2 regions of the Marichromatium sp. AB32 genome follow, and region 1 is predicted to be linked to the other one. Evidence: predicted binding sites of a transcription regulator. Region 1 holds the regulator's gene; the other holds the start of a gene.
What was found. The regulator sigma-54, encoded in region 1, starts transcription at its own class of promoters, with help from an activator protein. The targets are predictions, from matches to a motif close to TGGCANGNTNCNTGCTT.
Positions count from the first base shown of each region.

Region 1 (7,535 bases):
GGCGACGTCCATCTCGAGCGCGACGCCACCGCCGAGGCCCCGCCCGCGCACATCGAGACCGAGCAGCTCAACGTCTGGCACCAGCGCGCCTATGCCCGTACCGACCTGCCGGTGCGGGTGGCCAGCGGCGAGGACTGGCTGAGCGCCACCGGCATGCAGCTGTGGTACGACGAGCCGGCGCGCGCCACCTTCCACGGTCGCACCCGGATGCTGCTCGCCCCGACCCAGGAGACCCAACCATGAGCCCTCCACTGCGCCTGCTGGCACTGTTGCTGTTGTTCGGCTGGAACCCGGCCAACGCGCTCGACGACGACCCCCAGCAACCGATGTATATCGAGGCCGACGACGTCGAGGTACGCGAGGCCGAGGGCACCAGCATCTATGTCGGCAACGTCGAGGTCACCCAGGGCAGCATGCGCCTGCACGCCGACCACATGACCGTCTATCACCGCGAGGACCGCCGCCCGCGCCAGATCATCGCCATCGGCACCCCGGCGCGCTTCCGTCAACTGCTCGAGGACGACCAGGGCGAGGTCCGCGCCTTCGCCAGGCGCATGGAGTTCGACACCGACCGCGACGAGCTGGTGCTGATCGACGAGGCGGTACTGATCCAGGGCGAGGACCGCGTCGCCAGCGAGCACATCGTCTACGACCGTGCCCGCGAACACTTCCGTGCCGGCGGCAGCGGTCGGGTGCGGATCACCATCACCCCCGAGGAGGAGTCATGACAGGGGTCGACGGATGAGCGTACTGCGCGCCGAACAGCTCAAGAAACGTTATCGCAGCCGCGAGGTCCTGCGGGGAGTGAGCGTCGAGGTCGAGGCCGGCGAGGTGGTCGGGCTGCTCGGCCCCAACGGCGCGGGCAAGACCACCTGCTTCTATCTCATCGTCGGGCTGATCCCGGCCGACCAGGGGCGCATCACCCTCGACGAGCACGATGTCACCCTGATGCCAATGCATGCGCGCGCGCGCGCCGGACTGAGCTATCTGGCGCAGGAGCCCTCGGTGTTTCGCAAGCTCAGCGCGCGCGACAACATCCTCGCGATCCTCGAGACCCGCGGCGACCTCGACCGCGAGCAGCGCGAGCAGCGTTGCGAGCAGCTGCTCGAGGAGCTCGGCATCGCCCATATCGGCGAGTCGCTGGCGCTCAGCCTCTCCGGCGGCGAGCGCCGTCGTCTCGAGATCGCCCGCGCGCTGGCCGTCGACCCCAAGGTGATGCTGCTCGACGAGCCCTTCGCCGGCGTCGACCCGATCGCCGTGGGCGACATCAAGGCGATCGTTTCGCACCTGCGCGAGCGCGGCATCGGCGTGTTGATCACCGATCACAACGTGCGCGAGACGCTCGACATCTGCGATCGCGGCTACATCATCAGTAATGGCGAGGTGATCGCCGCCGGCCGCCCCGACGAGCTGCTCGCCAACCAGCAGGTACGCGACGTCTATCTCGGCGCCGACTTCGCCATGTAGCATGTAGGCGGCAGCATCCGCGCCCCGCTGCTACATATTGGGAGTAAGATGAAGACCATCGCGCCCCGGCAGGGGGCGCGCTTGACGTGACTCAGGCACCTTTGTTGCCACCCGACCTATAATCGTCATAGGACGGTCATCGACCCGGCATAGAGACAGACGCAAGACGCATCGGCGATCCATGAAGCAAACCATCCAGCTTCGCCTCGGCCAACACCTGACGATGACGCCCCAGCTGCAGCAGGCGATTCGCCTCCTGCAGCTGTCGACGCTCGAGCTGCAGAAGGAGATCCAGGAGGCGCTGGACTCCAACCTGATGCTCGAGGAGGCCGAGGAGGCCGACCGCTTCGCCGCCAACGGAGAGGACAGCGGCAATGGCGCACACGAGTCCCCGCCCAGCGATGAGCAGGGCAGCGCCGAGCGTGAGCTCCAGGGCGAGACCAACGAGATCCCCGATGAGCTCCCGGTCGACACCCAGTGGGCCGATGTCTACGACGGCTATCTACCGCCGAGCACCCAGGGCAGCGCCGAGAACGCCGATTTCGACCCCTTCCTCCACCAGAGCCGCCCTCAGACCCTGCACGATCACCTCCTCTGGCAGCTCAACCTGATCCGGCTGAGCGAGCGCGACGAGATGATCGCCGAGGCGGTGATCGATGCCATCGACGCGCGCGGCTATCTTCGGGCCGATCTCGACGAGCTGCTGAGCACCATCGGCGACGATCAGATCAGCCTCGAGGAGATCGCCACCATGGTGCACCGGGTGCAGTCGTTCGATCCCCCGGGGGTCGGCGCCCGCGATCTCGCCGAGTGCCTGCAGATCCAGCTGCGGCAGCTCCCCGCCGAGACCCCGCAGCGCGACCTCGCGCTGGCGATCTGTCGCGACGGCTTCGAGCACCTGCCGCGCAAGGACATCGCCGCGCTGATGCGCCGCTTCAAGCAGACCGAGCCCGAGATTCGTGGTGCACTCACGCTGATCTGCCAGCTCAACCCGCACCCCGGCGACTTGATCGCGCAGGAGCCCCCGGAGTACGTTGTACCCGACATCTTCGTGCGCAGAGAGAATGGTCGCTGGTCGGTGGAACTCAACCCGGAATCCACACCTAAACTGAGGGTGAACGCAGACTACGCCCGGCTGATCCGGCGCGCCGACACCAGCAGCGACAGCGTCACCATGCGCAACCACCTGCAGGAGGCGCGCTGGTTCATCAAGAGCCTGGCGAGCCGCAACGACACCGTGCTGCGGGTGGGCGCCAAGATCGTGGAGATGCAGCAGGCGTTCTTCGAGCACGGCGAGGAGGCGATGCGGCCGATGGTGCTGCGCGACGTCGCCGAGGCGCTCGAGCTGCACGAGTCGACCGTCTCCCGGGTCACCACGCAGAAATACATGCATACGCCGAGGGGCACCCTGGAGTTCAAGTACTTCTTCTCGTCCCACGTCAGCACCACTTCTGGTGGGGAGTGTTCATCAACGGCGATCCGCGCGCTCATTCGTAAGCTGATCGCCGCCGAACCCGCCAGAAAACCCTTGAGCGACAGCAAGATCGCGGCCGAACTGGCCGATCGCGGCATCCAGGTCGCGCGTCGAACCGTCGCCAAGTACCGCGAGGCCATGGGTATTCCAGCCTCGAACGAGCGCAAACGCCTGGCATGAGCAGGCTGTTTGGAACCCCTGTAAGGAGTCCAATGATGCAAATCAATCTGACGGGTCATCACGTCGACATCACCGAGGCACTGCGCGACTACGTCGACAGCAAATTCGCACGCCTGGCGCGTCACTTCGACCACGTCACCAATGCCCACGTCATTCTCAGCGTTGAGAAGCTCGACCAGAAGGCCGAGGCGACGCTGCACATCAATGGTGGGAAGCTCTTCGCCGACTCCGTGCATGAAGATATGTATGCCGCGATCGACGGCCTGACCGACAAGCTCGATCGCCAGATCCTGCGCCACAAGGAGAAGAAGAACGACTATCGCAGCGCACCCGGCCCGAAGGCGGCCGACTCTGAAGCCGAGGCCGACGCCGAGGCCGATACCGAATAGCCCGGCAACGGCCTGATGGCCCATGCGTCGGCGGGGCGTCGGGACACCCGACACCCGCCGGACCGACGCACCGACACCTCGAACGGATCCGTGATCGCGCCGTTCGGGGTGTTTTGCATTGAGACCCTGAGATCCGAGCCGATATCGACACCTGCGGGCTCCGACGACTCGAAGGACACCCAGAATCCATGACCACGACCACGCGCCCCGATCACCCGCCGGTATGGACACCGGACACCGTCACCGCCCAGCGCCCCTGTCCCTGCGACCACCAGGAGCCTTGACCGATGTTCAGTCCAGACCTGATCAGCGAGGCCCGAGTCAGCTGCGGTGCCGAGATCGCCAGCAAGAAGCGGCTGCTCGAGACGCTCGCCGAGCTGCTGGCCAACGACCACCCCCGTCTCAACACCGAACTCGTCTTCGAGCGTCTGCTCGAGCGCGAGCGACTCGGCAGCACCGGACTCGGTCACGGTGTGGCGCTGCCGCACGCCCGCATCAAGGAGATCAACGAGGTGCTCGGAGCCTTCGTCAGCACCAGCACCGGGGTCGACTATGACGCGATCGACGGCGAGCCGGTCGATCTCGCCTTCGCCCTGCTGGTCCCGGAGAGCGCCACCGAGGAGCATCTGCGCTTGCTCGCCCGGCTCGCCGGCATGTTCAGCGACCCGGCCACCCGCGCCGCGCTGCGCGAGGCCGGCTCGGCGGCGAGCGTGCTGCAACTGATCGAGACGAGCGAGGCGCGCTAGCGCCACGCCGACCTGGGCCATGCTCGACAGCCTCCAGTCACTCCTCGAACAGACCGGCCCGCGGCTGCAGCTGCGCTGGCTCAACGGCGAGCCCGAACAAGGCTCCCCACTGCGCCGGCCCGAGCGCGCACGCTCGCGCGAGTCGCTGATCGGCTCGCTCAACTGCATCCACCCCAACTGTCTGCAGGTGATCGGGCGCGCCGAGCAGCGCTATCTCCAGGCACTGGGACGCACCGCCTTCGAGGAAACCCTCGAGCAACTCTTCGCCGAGCAACCGGCGGCGATCCTGTTCGCCGACGGCCTCGAGCCCCACCCCGCCTTCTTCGCCTTCGCCGCCGAGCACGACACCCCGCTGCTCGGCTCGCCGCTCGGCGACGAGGAGCTGATCAACCACCTGCGCTATTTTCTCACCCACGCCCTGGCCGAGCGCCAGACCCTGCACGGCGTCTTCATCGAGGTGCTGGGGATGGGGGTATTGCTGGTCGGCGATCCGGCGGTGGGCAAGAGCGAGCTGGCGCTCGACCTGATCACCCGCGGTCATCGGCTCATCGCCGACGACGCGCCGCGCTTCGCGCGCATCGCCCCGGAGGCCATCGAGGGCACCTGCCCGGAGACCCTGCGGGACTTCCTCGAGGTGCGCGGGCTGGGTATCCTCAACATCCGCGCGATGTTCGGCGAGGGCGCGGTCCAGCGCAGCAAGACGCTGAACCTGATCATCGATCTGCAACCCCTCGACCAGCAACAGATCGCCGGTCTCGACCGGCTCACCGGCAGCCTCTCGGCAACCGACGTGCTCGGGGTGGCGATCCCGACCATCACCATGCCGGTGGCGCCGGGACGCAACCTGGCCATCCTGGTGGAAGCGGCAGTGCGCCACCAGATCCTACGTATCCGTGGCTATGACGCCGGCGTCGACTTCATCGACCGGCAGGCGCGGGCGATCCGTCTCGACCGCCCCGACCCGCCCGGCCCCGGATCCAGACCCTAGCACCGCTCCCGACCTCGATCGGGACCGGCCCGGAGCAACCCGCAGCCCATGAAACTCGTCATCCTCAGTGGCCTGTCCGGCTCGGGCAAGAGCGTCGCCCTGCATACGCTCGAGGACCTTGGCTATTACTGCATCGACAACCTGCCGCTGTTCCTGCTCAAGGACCTGGTCGCGGGGCTGCGCAAGGCCCCCGACGACGGCTTCTCCAGCACCGCGGTGGGCATCGACGCGCGCACCAGCCCGCGCGCGCTCGGTCGGCTCGCGGAGCTAATCGAGGAGGCGCGCGCCCAGGGCATCGACTGTCGGGTGATGTTCCTCGACGCCGACACCGACACCCTCAAGCGCCGCTTCAGCGAGACCCGGCGACGTCACCCGCTCACCCGCGGCAACCGCTCGCTCGACGAGGCCATCCGCCTCGAGCGCCGTCTGCTCGAGGCCATCGGCCGCTGCGCCGAGATCCGTATCGACACCACCCACACCAATGTGCACGAACTACGCGACCTGGTCCGCGCCCACCTCGTCGGCAGCGACTCGCCCAAGGTCTCGATCCTGCTGCAGTCGTTCGGCTTCAAGCACGGCGTGCCCAAGGACGTCGACTTCATCTTCGACGTGCGCTGCCTGCCCAACCCGCACTGGCAGCCGGAACTCAAGCAACTGACCGGACTCGATCAGCCGGTGATGGAGTTCCTCGACGCCAGCACCGAGGTCGGCGAGATGCGTGACGACATGCTCGCCTTCTTCGACCGCTGGATCCCGCGCTTCGAGACCGACGGGCGCAGTTATCTCACCATCGCCATCGGCTGTACCGGCGGCCAGCATCGCTCGGTCTACATGACCGAGGCGCTGCGCCGTCACTTCGAGCAGACCGGTCACAAGGTGCTGGTCAGACACCGGGAGTTACCGTGAGCATCGGACTGTTACTCATCACCCACCAGCCACTCGGCGGCGACCTGCTGCGCATCGCCAGCGCCATCCTCGGCACCGAGCCGGCAGCCACCGAAGCGCTCGAACTGGTCAACGACCGTCCCTGCGAGTGCATGCTGCGCGAGGCGCTCGACTGCGTCGACCGACTCGACCAGGGCGGCGGCGTACTGGTGCTCACCGATCTCTACGGTGCCACCCCGGCCAACATCGCCCTGGCGCTGCACGAGCAGCGACGCCGGGTACGGGTGATCTCCGGGGTCAACCTGCCGATGCTGCTGCGCGCGCTCAACTATGCCGAGCTCGACCTCGACAGCGTCGCCGAGAAGGCGCTCGAGGGCGGGCGCGAGGGTGTGATTCGCTGCCAGGAGCAGGACGCATGACCAGCAAGGACTTCGAGATCATCAACAAACTCGGCCTCCACGCCCGCGCTGCGGCCAAGCTGGTGCAGTGCGCCAACGGCTTCACCAGCCGCATCGAGGTCGAGCGCCGCGGTCAGCGCGTCAACGGCAAGAGCATCATGGGGGTGATGATGCTGGCCGCCAGCCGCGGCACCTGGATCACCGTCAGCGCCGAGGGCGAGGACGAGGCCGCTGCACTGACGGCGATCGAGCAACTCATCGGCGACCGCTTCGGGGAAGGCGAGTGACCATCGCCTATCAGGGCATCGGCATCCACTCGACGCGCGCCATCGCGCTCGGGCCGGCGCTGGTCGACAGTCGCAGCCTGGCCACCATCGGCCATATCGAGATCAGCGACGAGCAGGTACCCGCCGAACTCGAGCGGCTGGAGCGGGCGATCGACGCGGCGCGCGGCGCGCTCGAGGCGGTGCGCGCGCAGATCCCCACCCAGACCCCGCAGAACATCGCCGAATTCATCGATACCCATCTGCTGATGCTCGAGGACGCGGCGCTGGTCGAGGAGGTCCGGCGCATCGTCAGCGCCGAGCGCTGCAGCGCCGAGTGGGCGCTGCAGCAGCAGCGCGACACCCTGGTGCGCATCTTCGACGAGATGGACGACCCCTATCTGCGCACCCGCCGTGACGACGTCGAGCACGTCGTCCACCAGATCCAGTCCTTCCTCGCCGGCGAGTCCCCGGAGCCGCGCCTGCCCGAGCACGATCTCGACGGCCATGTGGTGGTCGCCCGCGACCTCACCCCGGCCGACACCATCCTGCTCCACCACCGCGGCATCGCCGGCTTCGTCACCGAGTTCGGCGGGCCGATGTCGCACACCGCGATCCTCGCGCGCAGCCTCGGGGTCCCGGCGGTGATCGGGGTGCGCAACATCACCCGCTACATCGAGCCGCGCGAGTTCCTGGTGGTCGACGGCGAGAACGGCACCGTGCTGTGCGATGCCGACGACCTCAC
Region 1 is NZ_RHFJ01000016.1:20,560-28,094, reverse strand. It holds gene lptC (LPS export ABC transporter periplasmic protein LptC) at 1-243, shown strand, start outside; gene lptA (lipopolysaccharide transport periplasmic protein LptA) at 240-728, shown strand; gene lptB (LPS export ABC transporter ATP-binding protein) at 742-1,467, shown strand; gene EBL85_RS07065 (RNA polymerase factor sigma-54) at 1,649-3,121, shown strand; gene hpf (ribosome hibernation-promoting factor, HPF/YfiA family) at 3,157-3,510, shown strand; gene EBL85_RS07055 (PTS sugar transporter subunit IIA) at 3,798-4,256, shown strand; gene hprK (HPr(Ser) kinase/phosphatase) at 4,276-5,244, shown strand; gene rapZ (RNase adapter RapZ) at 5,293-6,150, shown strand; gene EBL85_RS07040 (PTS sugar transporter subunit IIA) at 6,147-6,548, shown strand; gene EBL85_RS07035 (HPr family phosphocarrier protein) at 6,545-6,814, shown strand; gene ptsP (phosphoenolpyruvate--protein phosphotransferase) at 6,811-7,535, shown strand, end outside.

Region 2 (7,535 bases), on a different contig from region 1:
GTGAAGCCGTCCTGGTTGAGATCGTCGACCGAGTAGTCGGGGCCGAACTGGGTGATGTCGGAGAAGTCGATCGAGACCACCCCGGTGGCCTCGCCCGTGACCGGGTCGATCTCACCGAGCAGACCGCCATTGACCGGGTCGTAGTTGGCGAGATCGAAGGTGAAGTCGGTCGCCGTGGTCGGACTGGTCATCACCCCGTTGGAGTCGAAGGTGAGCTTCACCGGGCCTTGCGGCTGCGGCGGCGACAGGTTCGACCCGGAGAGATCGACATAGGCCTCCCACTCCAGGGTGTTCTCCGTCTTGACGAAGTACATGGTCGCGGTGCGCGGCGCGCCGAGCGAGTCATAGAGGGTCAGCGCGGTGGAGTACTGATAGGTCTCCGGATCGGTCTGGTCGAACTTCACCGGGGCCCCGGGCTCGAAGGCCACGCTGAACTCGTCGCCGACATCGGGTTGGGCAGACAGCGTCAGCTCCCAGCCGTTCTCGGAGATGACGTGCTGGCCACCGCTCACCGTGGCCAGCACCAGCTTGCCGTTGAGCAGATACTGCTCGTCACCAGCCGCGTTCGCCCCCTGATAGACCAGGGTCGCCGGATCGAGGATATCGGGGTCCGAGGAGTCGAGTACCGCCAGACCGCTCACGGTCACCGCGCTGGTGTTGGCGCTCCCCACGGTGGCCGTCGCCTCGGGCGCGGTCGAGAACTGATCGCCATCGGCGGGTGTGCCGTACAGCTCCATCGCCCAGCCATTGACGGTGATCGTGGTCTTGTCGCCACTGACCACGACATTCTCCGCCGCGACCGGGACCTGGGTACCGGTCCCGTCATCATAGGTGTACTCATCGTTGGTCGCGTCGTAGGTGAGGGTGAACGGGTTGAGATAGTTCGGGTTGCTCGAATCGACCACATAGACCCGCGACTCGGTCACCGCGCCGGTGTTGGCGGGATCGGCCGTCACATTGATCACCCCCGCCTCCTCGTCGACGATCTGCTCGGCCTCCGAGCTGAGGTTGATCGACATGTCGATCTCCGAGGTCGGACGCGGCGGATTGTCACCGAAGTCGAGCTGGAGGTCGCTCAACTGACCGGTGCTGAAACCGGGGTCGGGGCTGTTCTTCTCGACCGGCGGGAACACCTGCAGACGCTGGCCGGCGCTGTTGACGACGAAGCCGTCGCGGTTGACCTGGAAGGCCCCGGCGCGGGTGTAGAGCTGCTCGCCGTTGTCGTTGAGCACGAAGAAGCCCTCACCGTTGATCGCGAGATCGAGCGCGTTGTCGGTGAAATCGATGTTGCCCTGGCTGAACTGCTGGGTCACCGCCTCCAGACGCACGCCCGAGCCGATGGCGGTCTTGGTGATGTCGCCGTAGGAGTTGGCGAAGACGTCGGCGAACTCGGCGCGCGACTCCTTGAAGCCGACGGTGCCGGCGTTGGCGATGTTGTTACCCGTGACCTCGAGGTCGGCCGAGGCGGCGTTCAGACCACTGAGTCCGATGCGAAAAGGCATGATGCGTCTCCTGAACTAGAGCTGATATCTGCGATGACGTCCCAGGGTCTACCGGCGCGCCGCATCCATGCGCGCGTCAACTGCCGATGCGGAACACACTGTTGAAGTCGACGTTGCCGAGCCCCTGCACCTGGAGCACCAGGCCACTGTCCTCCCCGCCCAGGGCGACGCTGCTGACCTCGCCACTGACCAGGGTGTAGAGCGCCTCGGTGCTCTCGCCGAGCAGCGCCCTGGACTTGAACTCGTAGGTGCCGCTGGGCGCCTCCGTTCCGTCGTTCGTCAAGCCGTCCCAGGTGAAGTCATGCAAGCCCGATGCCTGGGTACCGAGATCCATCGAGCGCACCACCTGTCCCGCATCGTTGTAGACGTCGACCGTAACGCCAGTCCCGGAGCTCGGCAGACTGATCGCTCCCGCCACCGTCTCCCCCGACTGGAACTCGAAGTCCTCGACCGGCACCAGTACATCGCGACCGACCAGGGACGCGCCCTGCAGGGTCTGCCATTGGCTGAACGACTGCGCCAACGACTCGAAGGCGACGGTCAGCTCCTCGATGCCGGTGACGGTGGAGAACTGCGCCAGCTCGCCGATGAACTCGCCGTTCTCCATCGGGTTGAGCGGGTCCTGGTTGGACAGCTGGGTGGTCATCAGCTTGAGGAAGTCCTCCTGGCCGAGCGAGTTGTCGATCGGTTCCTTCTTGGTGCCCTCGTAACTGCTGAGCCCCAGCCCAGTGAGCACGTCGGTATTGATTTCACTCATGGCGAGGCTCCTAGCTCTGACCGATGCGCAGGGTGCGCTGCAACAGCTGGCGCGAGGTGTTCATCACCTCGACGTTGGCCTCGTAGCTGCGCGAGGCCGACATCATGTTGGCCATCTCCTCGACGACGCTGATCGCCGGGCGGAACACATAGCCCTCCTCATTGGCCTGCGGGTGGTTGGGCTCGAAGGTCGGGATCGGCTCGGCGGTAGAGTCGACGATATCGGCCACCCGCACCGGGCGGGCCGCGCCCGTGGGGTCGCTGCGATCGAGCAGGGTCTGGAACAGCACCTGCTTCGACTTGTAGGTCTCCTCCGGCGAGCTCGCCGCGGTATTGGCGTTGGCCAGGTTTGAAGCGACGGTATTCAGTCGCACCGACTGCGCGGTCAGCGCCGAGGCCGAGGTATTGAAGACACTGAATAGGGTGCTCATGCCTTACTCCTTGCGTAGTGCGGAGCGGATGCCGGAAACCCGACGATTGAGGAACTCGAGGCTGCTCTGGAACTGCATGGCGTTCTCGGCGAAGGCGGCGCGCTCGAACTGCGGGTCGACGGTGTTGCCATCAAGCGACGGCTGCGACGGGATGCGATAGAGCGGCGCCATCGCCGAGTCCAGATCCGCGCGCGGCAGCGGCAGATGGCCCTGCCGGGTCTGCTCCAGTGGCAACAGATCGTCACGCTCGACCTGGGTGGCGAGCGCAGACCTGAAATCGATGTCCTGTGCCTTGTAGTTCGGGGTGTCCGCGTTGGCGAGGTTCGAGGCCAGCAGCTCCAGACGCTGTGCCCGCACCCGTACCGCCGCGGGCTGGATCCCCAGTGCCTTGTCGAGTGAAAGACTCATGTGGAACACGCCTGTGGCATTGACTTGCCGAAGACAATGCAAACATTAGGCCAACCTGGAGGCTGGAGGCTGGAGGCTGGAGGCTGGAGGCTGGAGGCTGGAGGCTGGAGGCTGGAGGCTGGAGGCTGGAGGCTGGAGGCTGGAGGCTGGAGGCTGGAGGCTGGAGGCTGGAGGCTGGAGGCTGGAGGCTGGAGGCTGGAGACGACCCCGCCGCGAACAGACAGGAGCGCGAGCGGGGTCGTAGAGAGGCGCTAACGACGCCTGAGCACGGCGCCCTTTGGCGTGCGGACCATCTCGAAGGCGTTGGTATAGGAGCCGACCGATTCGGAGGCTCCGACGAAGAGATAGCCACCCGGCTCCATCTGTTTGGCAATGCCGTCAAAAACCCGACGCTTGGTCTCGGCCGAGAAATAGATCAGCACGTTGCGACAGAAGACGATCTCGAACTTGCCGAGCGCGGCATAGGACTCCATCAGGTTGAGCTTCTGGAAGCGGACCCGACGCTGGATATCGGGCTTGATGCGATGCCCGTTGGGCACGGTCTCGAAGAAACGGTCGCGCCGTTCCTTGCTCAGGCCGCGCACGATCCCAAGCCCATCGTAGACACCACCACGCGCCTCGGCGAGCACGGTATCGGAGAGATCGGTGCCGAGCACGCTGGTCTGGATGTTCTTCGGCGGAAAGCTCTGCTCCCACTCGGCCAGCACCATGGCGATGCTGTAAGGCTCCTGACCGCTCGAGCAGGCCGCCGACCAGATGCGGATCGGGCGTTTCTTTTCCGCCAGCTCGGGCAGGACCACGTGGCGCAGGATCTCGAACGGATAGACATCACGAAACCATGAGGTCTCGTTGGTGGTCATCGCGTCGATCACACGCGACTTGAGCGTCGGGTCCGCAGAGCGGCGCAGCGCGCGCAGCAGCTCCTCGACACTGGAGAAGGAGAACTCACCGAGCAGGCGTGAGAGCCGACTGGAGACGAGATACTGACGATTCTCACCCAGCACCAAGCCGCAGCACTCGGAGAGAAAGCGCGAGAATTCTGCGTAGTCTTGCGGATCTATCACGACAGACCTCTGGCCAAACGTCCGTTCGCATCCGCCATGCACTGGCGCAGGACCACGCTGATCGAATCACTCAATGGAATACTCACACTTTCTATGCATCAGGAAGACTGTAAGGGCCATCTCGCTCAGGAGTCGTCCGCGGGTCGGCCACCATGCTTCATCACCATCGCGGCCAACTCGTCCGGATCGAACTTCGGCAGGAAGTCATCGGCCCCGGCGCGCTTGACCATATCGGCGTTGAACTGCCCGCTCAGCGAGGAGTGCAGCACCACCGGCAGATCCTTGAGCTTGCTATTGTCGCGGATCTTGCGGGTCAGGGTATAGCCGTCCATACGCGGCATCTCGATGTCGGAGATCACCATCTCGATGGTGTCCGAGACAGCGCCAGTCTCGGCCAGCTCCTCGAGGAAGTCGAGCGCGGCGCGACCATCGGAGCGGGTCTCGACCTGGAAACCGATCTCGCCAATGGCGCGCTCGATCTGCTTGCGCGCGACCATCGAGTCGTCGACCACCAGGATCGACTTGTGATGATCGATGTGCTCGGCCCGCTCCAGGGTGGTCTCCGAGACATCTTCCTTGAGCTGATTGATGGCAGCGAACACCCGCTCGACATCGATGATCTGCACCAGCCGCCCCTCGACCTCGGTGACCGCCACCAGATAGCTTTCCTGTTCGGTCCCTCGTGGCGGCGGCTTCACCGTCTCCCAGTTGACGTTGACGATACGATCCACCGCCGAGACCCAGAAGCCCTGCACCGAACGGTTGAACTCGGTGACGATCACCTTGGCATCGGTATCATCCCCCGGCCGGTCGACGAAGCCGATGGCCTGCGCCAGATCGATGATCGAGACCGTGCGGTCACGGATCGTCGCCACGCCGCGCACGATCGCGCTCGCCCCGGGCAACTGCTGCAGCTTGGGGCGAGCGATCACCTCGCGAACCTTGAACACATTGATACCGAACGTCTGGTCGCTGCCGAGGTGGAACAGCAGCAGCTCCATGCGATTCTGCCCCACCATGCGGGTACGTTGATCGACGTCGTCAATAAACTGACTCATCTACCACCTCCAAGTCGAGGCCCGCCGGCCCGGGTGATCATGCCTGAGCATGATAGCCTAAGCCGACAGGCTTCATGAACGAATTCGGCGCAGCCGTCCTCTCCCACTCGTCTCTCCGGGGCATCATGACCCAACGAGACGCCACCACCGACCCTGCCCCGGGCTACGCTCAGGCGCGATTTCTGCATGCCATGGCGTATCGGACAGCCGACCCGGCGCGTCGGCACCCCGCCAGCATCCATTCAGCGGTGATCCCCATGCAACCATCCACCTCTATCGACAACCCGACACGGCGCACCATCAGCCTGGCGATCGCCCTCGCCGGTCTCCTCAGCCTGCTGTTGTGGCCAGCGCAGCACCCCCAGGCTGGCGAGATCGAGTCGGTCGAGCGACTCCGCGATACCGTGGCCACCTATCTCTCGGCGATCACCCAAACGACGGGGACGGACGAGATCGAGGTCCTGGTCGGCCAGATCGACGCCCGCCTGCGACTGGCGCGGTGTGATCGTACGCCGAACGCCAGTCTCGCCCCCGGCGCCCGCACCAGCGGCTCGACCACCGTCAACCTGCGCTGCTCCGAGCCGGTGCAATGGTCGATCTTCGTCCCCGCCCGTATCGAGCGCCACACCCAGGTCGTGGTGGTCGCCAGGCCGATCGCCCGCGAGCAGCGTATCCAGGCAACCGACCTGCGGCGTGAACGCCAGGAGGTCTCGAGCCTGAGCGGTGGTTACTTCAGGGACCCGAACGCCGTGATCGGCATGGAAGCGCGCCGCGCGCTCACTCCGGGGCAAGTCATCACCAGCGCCCACGTCGCCCCGCGCAAGCTCGTCGAGCGCGGACAGCTCGTCACCATCTACTCGGGAGACGGCGGCCTGATGGTCCGAATGTCCGGCGAGGCGCTCGAGGATGGAGCGGCGGGAGAGCGCATCCGCGTGCGCAACCGCTCCTCGCGCCGGATCGTCGAAGGCTATGTGGAACCCTCCGGGCATATCCACGTACCATTGTAGCCATATGGTGGGGCTGCGACGGGCACACGACAATGGACTACAGTTTCCTGGTCGACGGCCGTTATCAGCTGTGAGCCCACGTCGATCGGAAGCAACGCCAATGGACATCAAGAACCTCACCACGACCGCGTTTCGCACCGAAGGCAACAACTCCGCCGGCAACGGCGTGCGCGGTGGCGCCAAGGCGCCCGAGGGCGAGGCCCAGGCACGTCCGGGCGTCGAGGGTGGGGAGACGGTCACGTTGACCTCAGCGGCCAAGAGCATGAGCGCATCGCGGGGCGAATCGACCGAGCCGCCGATCGACGAGGCCAAGGTCGCGAAGATCAAGCAGGCCATCGCCGAGGGGCGCTATCCGATCGACAACCAGCAGCTCGCCGACAGCGTCATCGAGTTCGAGCAACTGCTGGCCTGAATCACCGTCTGACTTGAGGTTGGCCCATGGAGCACACCGGTCCCTTCGCCCACTCGCTCGAAACGGCGATCGCCCTGGCGACCCGTCTGGAGCAGGCGTTGCTCGACGAGACCCGGGCGATCGAGCTGCGCGATCCCGATGAATTGCAGCGCGTCGTCGCCGGCAAGCAGCAGCTCGCCGACCAGCTCGAGGAAGAGACGTTACGCATGAAGCAATGGGTCGAGGACACCGGCTACACCTTCGACGCCCAGGGCGTGGAGCGGCTGCTCGAGCGCGTTGATCCACGACGCGACCTCACCCCGCGCTGGGATGCGCTGCGGGGCTACGTGGTGCGCTGCGACCAACTCAACCGCACCAATGCCACACTGATCAATCGTGATCGCAAGCGCGTCACCCTGTCGCTGCGCATCCTCCGCGGCGAGGACCCCAACGCCACCACCTACGACCCGCGCGGCCAGGCCAACAACGGCACCCCGCACAGTCGCACCATCAGCCGCGCCTGACAGGCCGACCTCGCCCTGGCCGGAGCCGGACGGCCCCTCCGCCAACCACAGACCGAGCAGCATCATGGCCGCAGAAGAGTTGATCACCAACCCCGGACGGATCTCGACCATCCTCAGCGACATGAATCACCGGCTGCTGGTGGTCAACGTCCGTCTCGATCCCGACGGCCCGCTGTTCGCCTCCTCGCTGATCCGTCTCGATGGTGAACAGCGCACACTGTTTCTCGACGAACTCCACCCCGAGGAGGGACATCAGCAGGTCGGCCAGGCCCATGAGATCCGCGTCTATGGCAACCTGCGCGGGATCGCGATCCGCTTCTCGACCCGGGTGGCCGACATCCTCGAGGAGGACGGCATCGCGCTCTACGCCTGCCCCTACCCCGAGGCACTCAAC
Region 2 is NZ_RHFJ01000001.1:140,484-148,018, forward strand. It holds partial or broken gene EBL85_RS17365 (flagellar hook protein FlgE) at 1-407, opposite strand, end outside; partial or broken gene EBL85_RS17370 (flagellar hook-basal body complex protein) at 699-1,502, opposite strand; gene EBL85_RS00695 (flagellar hook assembly protein FlgD) at 1,579-2,259, opposite strand; gene flgC (flagellar basal body rod protein FlgC) at 2,270-2,689, opposite strand; gene flgB (flagellar basal body rod protein FlgB) at 2,693-3,097, opposite strand; gene EBL85_RS00715 (protein-glutamate O-methyltransferase CheR) at 3,349-4,161, opposite strand; gene EBL85_RS00720 (chemotaxis protein CheV) at 4,287-5,219, opposite strand; gene flgA (flagellar basal body P-ring formation chaperone FlgA) at 5,477-6,226, shown strand; gene flgM (flagellar biosynthesis anti-sigma factor FlgM) at 6,327-6,638, shown strand; gene EBL85_RS00735 (flagella synthesis protein FlgN) at 6,665-7,141, shown strand; gene EBL85_RS00740 (flagellar brake protein) at 7,206-7,535, shown strand, end outside.
Region 2: a site for sigma-54 is predicted at 5,391-5,407, ahead of flgA (flagellar basal body P-ring formation chaperone FlgA). Genes of this name have one in related genera too.